3 regions of the Streptomyces sp. NPDC058701 genome follow, and region 1 is predicted to be linked to each of the others. Evidence: riboswitches for the same ligand, from Rfam matches in the RefSeq annotation. Region 1 holds a riboswitch; each other region holds the start of a gene.
The links. Region 1 has a riboswitch for cobalamin ahead of ACFWW8_RS25315 (ABC transporter substrate-binding protein). Riboswitches for the same ligand answer to the same signal wherever they lie in the genome.
Positions count from the first base shown of each region.

Region 2: linked by a shared signal. The riboswitch ahead of ACFWW8_RS02820 (ribonucleoside-diphosphate reductase subunit alpha) and the one ahead of ACFWW8_RS25315 (ABC transporter substrate-binding protein) in region 1 are both predicted to bind cobalamin.
Region 3: linked by a shared signal. The riboswitch ahead of ACFWW8_RS00195 (cobalamin biosynthesis protein) and the one ahead of ACFWW8_RS25315 (ABC transporter substrate-binding protein) in region 1 are both predicted to bind cobalamin.

Region 1 is NZ_JBHXSY010000026.1:75,561-79,666, forward strand. It holds gene ACFWW8_RS25305 (fatty acid desaturase family protein) at 1-711, opposite strand, end outside; gene ACFWW8_RS25310 (TraR/DksA family transcriptional regulator) at 952-1,362, shown strand; cobalamin riboswitch at 1,525-1,708, shown strand; gene ACFWW8_RS25315 (ABC transporter substrate-binding protein) at 1,738-2,799, shown strand; gene ACFWW8_RS25320 (FecCD family ABC transporter permease) at 2,847-3,929, shown strand; gene ACFWW8_RS25325 (ABC transporter ATP-binding protein) at 3,926-4,106, shown strand, end outside.
Region 2 is NZ_JBHXSY010000002.1:215,231-219,336, reverse strand. It holds gene ACFWW8_RS02820 (ribonucleoside-diphosphate reductase subunit alpha) at 1-1,741, opposite strand, end outside; cobalamin riboswitch at 1,906-2,040, opposite strand; gene ACFWW8_RS02815 (GNAT family N-acetyltransferase) at 2,082-2,579, opposite strand; gene ACFWW8_RS02810 (Uma2 family endonuclease) at 2,656-3,240, shown strand; gene ACFWW8_RS02805 (CstA-like transporter-associated (seleno)protein) at 3,291-3,479, opposite strand; gene ACFWW8_RS02800 (carbon starvation CstA family protein) at 3,626-4,106, opposite strand, start outside.
Region 3 is NZ_JBHXSY010000001.1:34,430-38,535, forward strand. It holds gene ACFWW8_RS00185 (anion permease) at 1-876, shown strand, start outside; gene ACFWW8_RS00190 (hypothetical protein) at 902-1,123, shown strand; cobalamin riboswitch at 1,286-1,416, shown strand; gene ACFWW8_RS00195 (cobalamin biosynthesis protein) at 1,452-2,444, shown strand; gene ACFWW8_RS00200 (cobyric acid synthase) at 2,441-4,000, shown strand; gene ACFWW8_RS00205 (putative cobaltochelatase) at 4,092-4,106, shown strand, end outside.

The sequences.
Region 1 (4,106 bases):
GTAGAGCCCGAAGAGGCACTGGTTGACGAAGAGGAACGCGATCGCCTTGCCGGGCGGGAGCACGAGGAAGAGCGCGCCCAGATAGGCGGAGAAGTGTGCGAGCAGCAGGAGGCCTTCCCACACCCGGTTCTTGAGGGCGCGGTCGGCCAGTGACCGCACGCCGGATACGTGCAGGTTGAAGCCCTCCAGCGTGAGCAGCGGGAAGAACAGGTACGCCTGGGAGCGGCCCAGGAGGCGCGGCAGCCCCGTGGCGGTGCGGGCTTGGTCCTGGGTCCAGACGAGGACGTCCGGATCGAGGTCGGGGTCGAGGTCCTCGTGGTTGGGGTTGGCGTGGTGACGGGTGTGCTTGTCCTGCCACCAGCCGTAGCCCATGCCGATGCCGAGGTTTCCCGCAATGCGCCCGGCCAGCTCGCTGGCCCTGCGCAGGCGGAAGACCTGCCGGTGTGCGACGTCGTGCGCCAGGAGCGCCACCTGCCCGAAGACGACGGCGAGGAAGGCGGCCACCAGCAGGGTCCACCAGCTGTCACCGACCAGGACGAGGGCCGTCCAGCCGGCGGCGTAGAGGACGGTCACCGCGGTGACGCGGAGCGCGTAGTAGCCGGGGCGGCGCGCCATGAGGCCGGCCGCCTGGATCTTCTTGGACAGCCGGGCGAAGTCACTGCCCGGTCCGGACTGCCCGGGCGGCGGCCGCACCGTCTGAAGGGAATTCATGGTCGGGGTCCTCTTTCCGTGGTCCGCGAGCGGGTCGCGCGGTGTACTGCGGGGCGATCCGTGTGTCCGGTCGCCGTCGGCGCCGGAAGGGCGGGACTCACGCACTCGGCACACGACGTTGCCGTCCCTTTCGCGCATACCCGGAAATCGGGGGGTAACGTGCGAATGGCTCACCCGGTGTCCCCTATGACGTGTGCACGTCGGAGGAATGTGCGCCCGGGCAGTGACGTTGTCGCACACATGGACGAATCGGCCGCCGAGGCGCCTCCTCCGTACGGGCGCGACCACGAGCGCGGGGAGGGGTACGAGTCCGCCCGTGAGCGGCTGGCCGCGGACCGGGCCGACACCCTCGCCCGGACGGCGGCCCTGGTCCGCGACTTCGACGGGATCGTCGCGGCGAACGCCCTGGTCGCGGTCGACGACGAGCACGACCCCGAGGGGTCGAGCACCGCCTTCGAGCGGGCTCACGTCGCCGCGCTCCTGGCCCGGTCCCGCGAGCACCTGGACGCCGTCGACCTGGCGCTGGAACGGCTCGCCCGAGGGGACTACGGGCGCTGCGAGAGGTGCGGCGAACCCATCCCGGCGGAACGCATGGAGGCCCGCCCGACCGCCACCACGTGCGTGCCGTGCGCCACGGCCCGCCCCCGCTGACCCGGGCACCGGGGACCCCGTCGGCAGCACGGTGATCGTCAACCGGCCGAATTTCCGGCCACTTTACGGGCCGCGGTCGACGGTCCCCGGCGCCGTACGGGAGCCGTGGCGCGGCCGGAGCCCGGCGCGTGCCACAGCGCACCCTTTTTGCCCCCCACCCAACGGAACGTAATATCGCCTGGTCATCACCGCGACGGGAGACAGGAAGCCGGTGCGATTCCGGCACGGTCCCGCCACTGTGACCGGGGAGTGCGCCCCTCCTGCGAGCCGCCGCGCCCGTCGCGGGAAGGCCAGGGGGGACGTCGACCCGGGAGTCAGGACACTGGCCTGTCGCGGGCCCGATCCGAGGAGCGCGGACTCCGCAGGAGGCTCTACGTGTACGACGTCATGCCCCGCCCCCCTTCCACTCCCCCGTCCGCCCGGCGCGGCCGTGCCCTGCGCTTCGCCGCCGCGGCCCTGGCCCTGTCCACGGCCGTACTGACCGGCTGCGGCAGCTCGAAGGGCTCCTCCGACAGCGCTAAGCCGTCCGGCACTTCGGGATCCTCCGGTCCGGCCGCGCAGGGGTTCCCCGTCACGATCGACAACTGCGGCACGCGGACCACGTACGACAAGGCGCCCGACCGCGTCGTCACCATCCACCAGCACCCCGCCGAACTGATGCTCTCCCTGGGGCTGAAGGACCGGATGGTCGGCACCGCGTTCCCCGACTCGGCCGTCCTGCCCGAGTTGCGGAAGGACTTCGAGGCCGTACCGGAGCTGGCGAAGAAGGAGCCCTCCTTCGAGGCCGTCCTCGACGCCGGCCCCGACTTCGTGTACGGCGGCTACGGCTCCGCGTTCGCCGAGAAGGAGGGCCGCTCGCGCAAGGCGTTCGGCGACGCCGGCATCAACACCTACCTCAACCGCGAGTACTGCGGGAACAAGCGGGTGACCATGCGGGACACCTACGACGAGATCCGGACCATCGGGCGGGTCTTCGGTGTCGGGGACCGGGCCGACAGGCTCGTCGCCGACCTCGAGGGGCGCGTCACCAGGACCACCGAGGCGGTCAAGGACGCACCCCCCGTACCGGTCTTCGTCTACGACAGCGGCGACAAGTCGGCGTTCACCGCCGGCGGCAAGGGCCTCGGCACAGAGATCATCAAACTCGCCGGCGGCCGGAACGTCTTCGCGGACCTCGACGACGTCTTCGGTGACGTGTCCTGGGAGCAGGTCGTCGAACGCAAGCCGGAGGTGATCGCCATCTACGACTACGCGGGCACCGGAAGCGTCCAGCAGAAGCAGGAGTTCCTCCTCTCGCAGCCCGCCCTCGCCGACGTTCCGGCCATCAGGAACAAGCGGTTCGTCGTCGTACCGCTGACCTCGACCCTGGTCGGCGTCCGGCCGCCGTACGCGGTGGAGGAGCTGGCGCGCGGGCTGCATCCCGAGCGGCTCCGGTGACCGCCCCCTCCCCCGCCCCCTCTCCCTCCGAGGCGACGTCCCCCGCCCTGCCGCCCGGGCGGGTCACCCGCGGCACGGACCGGCCGCGCCGCTGGTCGTTCGCCGTGACCCTCGCGGTCCTCGGCGCCCTCCTGCTGGTCTCCGCGACCGCGGGCATGGCCATCGGATCGGTGCACGTGCCGCCCGGCGACGTGTGGGGCATCGTGACGCACGCACTGGGCGCCGACCGGTCGGAGCCGACCTGGTCGCGGGCGCGGGAGACGATCGTGCTGAACGTACGGGCTCCGCGGGTCCTCCTCGGCGCGGTGACGGGTGCGGGTCTCGCGGTCATCGGAACGGCCATGCAGGCCCTGGTCCGCAACCCGCTCGCGGAGCCGTACCTGCTGGGAGTGTCCTCCGGGGCGTCCCTGGGCGCCGTCGCGGTGATCGTGTTCGGCGTGAACCTGTTCGGCGCGCTGTCACTGTCGGCCGCCGCCTTCGCCGGCGCGCTGCTGACGCTGCTGCTGGTGTACTCGACGGCCCGCGCCGGCGGGCGCATCACCTCGGTGCGGCTGGTGTTGTCGGGGGTCGCCATGGCGGCGGTGCTCACCGCGGTGACGAACATGCTCCTGCTGACCTCCGGCCGGGGCAACGAGGCACGGGCCGTCCTCGCCTGGACCCTCGGGGGACTGGGCGGCGTCCAGTGGGACACGCTGTGGCTGCCGGGCGCGGCCCTGCTGCTGGGCATCGGCGTCCTCCTCGTCCAGGCCAGATCGCTGAACCTGCTGCTGGCCGGTGAGGAGGCCGCGACGAGCATGGGACTGGACGTGGCCCGGTTCCGGGCCCGGATGTTCGTCCTGTTGTCACTGGTGACCGGTGTCCTGGTGGCCGCGGCCGGGCCGATCGGCTTCGTCGGGCTGATGCTGCCGCACATCGTGCGGCTGTTCGTCGGCGGCGACCACCGGCGCGTCCTGCCGGCGGCAGCGCTCGCCGGCGCGGTGTTCCTCGTCTGGGCCGACATCGCGGCGCGGACCGTCGCCGCGCCCGCGGAGATCCCCGTGGGCGTCCTGACGGCGCTCTGCGGCGGACCCTTCTTCCTGTGGATGGTGCGCCGGGACGCCCGCCGCACCACGAGCCGAGGAGCGGCATGAACGCGGCAGAACTGACCGTCGAGACCGTCACCCTCACCGCCGGCGCCCACCACCTGGTGCGCGACGTGTCGTTGAGCGCCCGGCCGGGAGAGGTGGTCGGGCTGGTCGGGCCCAACGGCAGCGGCAAGTCCAGCCTCCTGCGCACCGTCTACCGCGTACTGCGGCCCGACGCGGGCA
Region 2 (4,106 bases), on a different contig from region 1:
TCTGCTCCCAGGCGGGGAGCGGGCCGTTCTTCTCGGCGAGGTCGCAGGAGGCCTCGTACGCGGCGAGCATGATCCGCTCGGACAGCTTCGTGGACAGCGCCCGCGCCTCGGGGGAGTCGAAGGGCAGCTTCAGCTGGAAGAAGACGTCCTGGAGGCCCATGGCGCCCAGACCCACCGGCCGCCAGCGGGCGTTGGAACGGCCCGCCTGCTCGGTCGGGTAGAAGTTGATGTCCACCACGCGGTCCAGGAAGGTCACCGCGGTGCGGACGGTCTCGTCCAGGCGCTCCCAGTCGATCTCGCCGGTCTCCGCCAGGACGAAGGCGCCCAGGTTGACCGAACCGAGGTTGCAGACGGCCGTCTCGCCGTCGTTGGTGACCTCGATGATCTCGGTGCACAGGTTGGAGGAGTGGACGACCGTGCCCGGCTCGGCGGTCTGGTTCGCCGTGCGGTTGGAGGCGTCCTTGAAGGTCATCCAGCCCTGGCCGGTCTGCGCGAGGGTGCGCATCATCCGGCCGTACAGCTCGCGGGCGGGCATGGTCTTGCGGGCCAGGCCCGCCGCCTCGGCCTTGCGGTACGCGGCGTCGAAGTCGTCGCCCCACAGGTCCACCAGCTCGGGGACCTCGGCCGGGGAGAACAGCGACCAGTCGGCGTCGGCGTTCACGCGGCGCATGAACTCGTCCGGCACCCAGTGGGCGAGGTTCAGGTTGTGCGTGCGGCGCTGGTCCTCGCCGGTGTTGTCGCGGAGCTCCAGGAACTCCTCGATGTCCGCGTGCCAGGTCTCCAGGTAGACGGCGGCGGCGCCCTTGCGGCGACCGCCCTGGTTCACCGCGGCGACGGAGGCGTCGAGGGTCTTCAGGAACGGGACGATGCCGTTGGAGTGGCCGTTGGTGCCGCGGATCAGCGAACCGCGGGCGCGGATGCGGGAGTACGACAGGCCGATGCCGCCGGCGTGCTTGGAGAGGCGCGCGACCTGGTGGTAGCGGTCGTAGATCGAGTCGAGCTCGTCCAGCGGGGAGTCCAGCAGGTAGCAGGAGGACATCTGCGGGTGCCGGGTGCCGGAGTTGAAGAGCGTGGGGGAGGACGGCAGATAGTCGAGGCGGCTCATCAGCCGGTACAGCGAGGCCACTTCCTCGACGGCCTGGACGCCGCCGACCTCACCGTCGGGCCCGGTCTCGGCGAGACCGCAGGCCACGCGCAGCATGAAGAACTGCGGGGTCTCCACGACCTGGCGGGTGATCGGGTGGCGCAGCAAGTAGCGGCTGTGCAGGGTGCGCAGGCCGAAGAAGCCGAAGCGGTCGTCGGCCCCCTCGGCCAGGGCGTGCTCCACCAGCGCGTCCAGGCGGGCCGCGTGGGTGGCGACGAACGCGGCGGTGCGGTCGGCGATCAGGCCCTCGCGGTGGCCCACGGCGACGGAGGCGGAGAACGAGGTGGCGCCCTGGCCGGCGGCCTCCCCGGCCACGGCCAGCGTCAGCAGCCGGGCGGCGAGGCGGGAGTACGCCGGGTCCTCGGAGATGAGCCCGGCGGCAGCCTCGGTGGCCAGCCCGCGCAGCTCGGCCTCGTCGGCGACGGAACTGCGGCCGCGCAGCGCGGCGGCGGCGACCCGGCCGGGATCGGTGTCGGGCAGGTCGGCCGTCAGTTCGGTGAGGGTACGCAGGAGTGCGGTCCCGGGACCTTCGCCAGATCCATGAAGAGCCGTGGACGGAACGGACTCGGCGCGCGGTGCGGAAGGCGCGATGGTCACGGGGGTTGCTCTCCCTCGCTCGGCCCGGTCATCGGCGGGGCGGGGTGCGAGGGGCGCATGCGGGACAGCGCACGGGCCGGCCCGGGCAGGGCAGGCAGCTCGTGCACCGCATGGCGTCCACCGGCCCAACCGCGAGGCCCGGACGTATCGGCACCCGGTTCGGTCGAGCCGGGTGCGCTGTCGGCAGGTCCTCGGACTTGCGGATACACCAATCGGTGCACTTCATACCGTTGCGGGACAGTTCCGGATTCGCACCGGATTCCCCTGCGGCGACAGCAGCCCTGAGCATACATGTGGGGGCGCCCCTCTGTGGAAGCCCCCACATGTTGTGTCGGCGTGGCTACAGCTTCAGCCGGTACGTCAGCAGGGTGAGGCCCTCGACGGGCGCCCAGTCCCGCTCCGGAGTGCGTTCGAAACCGAGCCGGGAGTAGATCCGGTGGGCCCGGGCCATGCTCCGCTGGGTGGAGAGGACCAGCGCGGAAACCCCCTCGATCGCCCGCGCCCGGTCCAGGCAGGCCCGCACCAGCGCCTCGCCGGCGCCCTGCCCGCGGCCCTCCCGGGCCACGGCGAGCATCCGGAACTCGGCCTCGTCCGGGGCGGCGATGTCGGCGAGCGGGCTTCCGGGCGGGGCGAAGGTCACGCCGCCGAGGATCCGTCCGCCGCGCTCGGCGACGAGCACCTCGGCCAGGGCGGCCCGGCCGGCCACGTCGCGCAGGACGTTCAGGTAGGCGTCGTTCTCGTTCACGTCGAGATGCCCGTCGGCGAGGTAGGCCTGCGCCGTGATCTCGCCCAGCTCCGCGTACTCGGCGGGCAGCGCCGCCCTGATCACCATGTCCATGCGGTCGAGTGTGCAGGACGGGTACCGGTGCCCGGCGCTATCGTCGTAGGCAGACCGTCCAAGGAGGCGAGCCCGCATGACCGCGATGATCGACCGGCCGCACATGCTCACCGAGGAGTTCGAAGCCGTGGCGCGCATAGCGGCTCGCGAGATGGAGGGTGCGCGGCTGGAGTTCATCGACGGGGTCCTGAGGAGCAAGGCCGTGCCTGATGGGGACCACGGAATGATCATTCAGTGGCTCACGCGGATCTGTATGCAGCACCGACCCGAGCTCTGGCTGCATCCCGGGCAGGGGCTCAAGGTGGAGCAGTACCGGGCCGGCCGGGCGATCCCCGATGCGGTGCTGGCACCCGCGGGCGCGTTCGCCGGACAGGGCGAGTGGGCCGCACCCGACTCCGTGCTCATGGCTGTCGAAGTGACCTCGTGGGACTCCGACACCGACCGGCGGGACCGGATCGAGAAGCCCCGCGCCTATGCCGAGACCGGCATCCCCGTCTATCTGCTCATCGACCGGGACAAGTGCGAGATCTCCCTCCACACCGAGCCCGAGGGGCGGCGCTACCTGAACGTGCGCACCGTGCCGTACGGCATGGACGTCGGGCTCCCCGAGCCCGTCGGCATCACCCTCGGGACCGAGCCCCTCAAGGACTGGGTCCGCTGAAGGCCGAAGGCCCCGCCCGGTGGGCGGGGCCTTCGGCGGCGCGGCACCGGTCAGCAGCAGCGGAAGCCATTGCGGGGGTCCGCCTCGCGGGCGTCCGTGCGAGCCCGTTCGAAGGCCCGGCGGGTCGGGACCGCGGCGTCGGGGTCGTGGGAGCGGGCGTGTGCGACGTACCGGTCGTACGCGGCCTCGCCGGAGAACTCCCGTACGAAGTACCGGGCGCGGGCCAGCGCCCGGTGCAGCCGCCCCGGGCCGGCCCGGCCGCCGCCGCTCGCGTCCGCGCCGCTCCGGCCGCCGCCGCCGCCGCTCGCGTCCGCGCCGCTCTGCTCGCCGCCGATCCCGTCCGTACCGATTCCGTCCGTACCGCTCCGGCCGGGTGCCGCGGGGCTCATGCGACCGGTTCCCTGGTCCGCCCGCCGCTGGAGTCCAGGCCCGCGGCCGCGAGTTCGGCCCGCTCCTCGGCGGTCGGGACCAGCCCGGCCGGGGCGACGATCTTCGACTCGGTCCACGGGACCTCGGACAGCTTCACGGACGCCGGGTCGGCGATCGCCTTGAAGCAGGTCCGGGCCGCGTCCACCAGCACGATGACGATCAGGAGCGCGAACAGCACGCACAGCACACCGTCCACCGTGGCGTTGGTGACCACGGTCTCCATCTCGCCCATGGTCTTCGCGGGCGGCAGGACCTTGTCGGCGTCGATGCCGGCCTGGTACTTGTCGCGCTGGGCGAAGAAGCCGACCTTCACGTCCTCCGAGAAGATCTTCTGGTAGCTGGCGGTGAGGGTGACGGCCACGTCCCACACCAGCGGCACGCCCGTCACCCACGCCCACTTGAGCCGCCCGGACTTGACCAGGAGGGTGGTGCAGACG
Region 3 (4,106 bases), on a different contig from region 1:
GTCGTCACCAAGGTGCTCATCCCCGCGATCGCCGCCCCCCTGGTGGCCGGCCTGGCCGCGCTGCTGGCGGCGAAGATCACCTACAAGCTCGGCAACAAGGTCGGTGAGAAGACCTCCGCGAAGGGCTACCGCGCCGGACAGATCGCCTCGGCCGGCCTCGTCTCCCTCGCGCACGGCACCAACGACGCGCAGAAGACGATGGGCATCATCACGCTGGCGCTCATCGCCGGCAACGCGCTGCCCGCCGGCGCCAACCCGCCGGTCTGGGTCATCGTCTCCGCCGGCCTGGCCATCGCGATGGGCACCTACCTGGGCGGCTGGCGCATCATCCGCACCATGGGCAAGGGCCTGACCGACCTCCAGCCGCAGCAGGGCTTCGCAGCCCAGACCTCCGCGGCGAGCGTCATCCTGGCCTCCTCGACCCTCGGCTTCTCCCTCTCCACCACCCACGCGTGCTCCGGCGCGGTCATGGGTGCGGGCCTGGGACGCAAGGGCGGCGTGGTCCGCTGGTCCACCGCCACCCGCATGTTCATCGCCTGGGGCCTGACCCTGCCGGCCGCCGCCCTGGTCGCCGCCGGAGCCGAGCTCGTCATGCGGACCGGTGACATCGGCATCGCCGCCGTCACGGTCTTCCTGGTCGCCTCCTGCATCGCCATCTGGCTCATCTCCCGCCGTCAGGTCGTCGACCACCACAACGTCAACGAGGTGGAACCGGCCGGCGCCCCGGCGCCGGAGGCGGGCGTCGTGACCACGGCCATGGCCGCCGTCACCGTCCCGCCGACCACCGCCGCCGCCGCGGCCATGGCCGACGACGACCTCCGGGCCACCATCCCGGCCGCGACGACGACCCCGGCGGCTCCGGCCGCCGCGGTCTGACCGAGACCTGCAGAGGAACGGCAGTATGAAGATCGACTGGGAAGCCCTCGGCTCCGTCTTCGGGGTCAGCCTCTCCGCCACCGTCGCCCTCGTGGCCCTCTTCACCCTGGGCCTGGTGGGCCTGTCCAAGCACGAGGCCGCCACCGAGCAGGGCGGCAGCGCCACCCTGGCCCGCAGCGGGGCGTACGCCTGCTTCGCGCTCGTCACGGCGGCCGTGGCGTACGGGATCTACCTGATCGTGGCCTGAGACACACGGCGCGCGGGCTCCCTCCGGGTTTCACCCGGGGGGAGCTTTCGCATGACCGGCCCCGCGCCCGCCGTACGCCCGGCGCGGGCGGCACCGTACCCCGTCCGCGGCCCCGCCGCAGGTCAACGGCGAGTTGACGGGCCTTCGCGGTGCGTGGTGGACTGCCCGAGCCATTACGGCGGCATGGAGAGGAAGCCGGTGCGAATCCGGCGCGGTCCCGCCACTGTCACCGGAGCACTCGACCGAGTGCGACCCGGGAGCCAGGAACTCTCGCCGCCGGTCACGTCGAACCAGGGCGCGGACCCTGAGTGAGGACATGCCTTCCACCATGCGTGCCGACCGCGTCTTCGCGTACGGCGCCGCGGCGGGCCTGATCGGCGACCGGATCCTCGGGGATCCCCGCCGCGGGCACCCCGTGGCCGCCTTCGGACGGGCCGCCGCCGCCGTCGAGCGCGCCCTGTGGCGCGACGACCGCGCCCGGGGCGTCCTGCACACCCTGGTGTGCGCGGGGGGCGCGACCGCCGTCGGCGTGCTCGGCGCCCGCGCCGTGCGCTCCCGGCCCGCGGCCGCCCGTATCGCCCTGACCGCCGCCGCCACCTGGGCCGTCGTGGGCGGCACCTCGCTGGGCCGGGAGGCCCGCACCATCGGCGGGTCGCTGGCCGCCGGGGACGGCGAGGCGGCCCGGAAGCGGCTGCCGCACCTGTGCGGGCGCGATCCGCAGGCCCTGGACGAGCAGGAGATGGCCCGGGCCGTCGTGGAGTCCGTCGCCGAGAACACCTCCGACGCGGTCGTCGGGGCCCTGGTGTGGGGCGCCGTCGCCGGGGTCCCCGGCCTGCTGGCCTTCCGCGCCGTGAACACCCTGGACGCGATGGTCGGCCACAGGTCCCCCCGCCACCTGCGCTACGGCTGGGCCTCCGCCCGGCTCGACGACGTGGCGGGCTGGCCCGGCGCCCGGCTGACCGCGCTCGCCGCCGTCCTGGCCGGCCCCGACCGGCGGGGGGCCGTACGGGCCTGGCGCGCGGACGCGGCCCGGCACCCCAGCCCGAACGCCGGCCCCGTCGAGTCCTCCTTCGCGGGGGCGCTCGGCGTGCGCCTGGGCGGCACCCTGGCGTACGGCGGCCGCGTCGAGCACCGGGCCGTGCTGAACGGCGCGGCCGGACGTCCCGTCGAGGTCGCCGACATCGAGCGGGCGGTACGGCTGTCGCGGAACGTGACCTGGCTGGCACTGGGGGCCTGCGTGGCCGCCCGGACGCTGGCCGCGCGCGCCTCCCGCGGCGCCCTCCTCCCCCGCATCCCCCGTACGAGGAAAGGACGCCCGTGAGCGGCGCGAAGCGCGGCGGCGGACTACTGGTCGCCGGTACGACGTCGGACGCGGGCAAGAGCGTGGTCACGGCGGGCATCTGCCGCTGGCTGGCCCGCACCGGCGTGAAGGTGGCGCCCTTCAAGGCGCAGAACATGTCGCTGAACTCCTTCGTCACCCGGGAGGGCGCCGAGATCGGGCGCGCCCAGGCGATGCAGGCCCAGGCGGCCCGCGTGGAGCCGACCGCGCTGATGAACCCGGTGCTGCTCAAACCGGGCAGTGACCAGAGCAGCCAGGTGGTGCTGCTGGGCAGGCCGGTGGGCGAGATGAGCGCCCGCGGGTTCTTCGGGACGGCCGGGGGCGCCGCCCCCGGGGCGGCGCCGCAGGGCGGCCGGCGGGAACAGCTGCTCGGCGTCGTCACGGACTGCCTGGAACAGCTGCGGGGCACGTACGACGCCGTGATCTGCGAGGGCGCGGGCAGTCCGGCGGAGATCAACCTGCGCCGGACCGACATCGTGAACATGGGGATCGCCCGGGCCGCGCGGTTCCCGGTGGTCGTGGTCGGGGACATCGACCGGGGCGGGGTCTTCGCGTCCTTCTTCGGGACGACGGCGCTGCTGTCCCCGGAGGACCAGTCGCTGATCGCGGGGTACCTGGTGAACAAGTTCCGCGGCGACGTGTCGCTGCTGGAGCCCGGCATGGAGATGCTCCGCGGCCTCACGGGCCGGGGGACGTACGGGGTGCTGCCCTTCCGGCACGGCCTCGGCATCGACGAGGAGGACGGGCTGCGGGTCTCGCTGCGCGGCGCCGTCCGCGAGTCCGTGGTGGCGCCGCCGGTCGGCGAGGACGTGCTGCGGGTCGCGGTGTGCGCGGTGCCGTTGATGTCCAACTTCACCGACGTCGACGCGCTCGCCGCCGAGCCGGGGGTCGTGGTGCGGTTCGTGGACCGGGCCGAGGAGCTGGCCGACGCGGACCTGGTCGTCGTACCCGGCACGCGCGGCACGGTGAAGGCGCTGGCCTGGCTGCGCGAGCGCGGTCTCGCCGACGCGCTGGCGCGGCGGGCCGCCGCGGGCCGGCCGGTGCTGGGAATCTGCGGCGGGTTCCAGGTGCTCGGCGAGCACATCGAGGACGAGGTCGAATCGCGGGCCGGCGCGGTCGACGGCCTCGGCCTGCTGCCCGTACGCGTCCGCTTCGAGCGGGAGAAGACCCTCGCCCGGCCGACGGGCACCGCGCTCGGCGAGCCGGTCGAGGGGTACGAGATCCACCACGGCGTGGCCGAGGTGCTGGGCGGGGAGCCGTTCCTGGACGGGTGCCGGGTCGGGTCCGTGTGGGGGACCCACTGGCACGGCTCGCTGGAGTCGGACGGCTTCCGCCGGGCGTTCCTGCGCGAGGTCGCGGCGGCCGCCGGGCGGCGCTTCGTCCCCGCGCCGGACACCTCGTTCGGGGTGCTGCGCGAGGAACAGCTCGACCTGCTGGGCGACCTGATCGAGGAACACGCCGACACCGGCGCGCTGCTGCGGCTGATCGAGGACGGCGCCCCGGCGGGGCTGCCGTTCCTGCCGCCGGGCGCACCGTGACGGGCCCGGGCGCCGGCGCGCCCGGCACGGCGGCGGTCCGCGCCCTCACGCTCCCTGTGCCGCACATATCCCTAGAAGGAGTGAGCAACCGATGAGCACGCCCTAT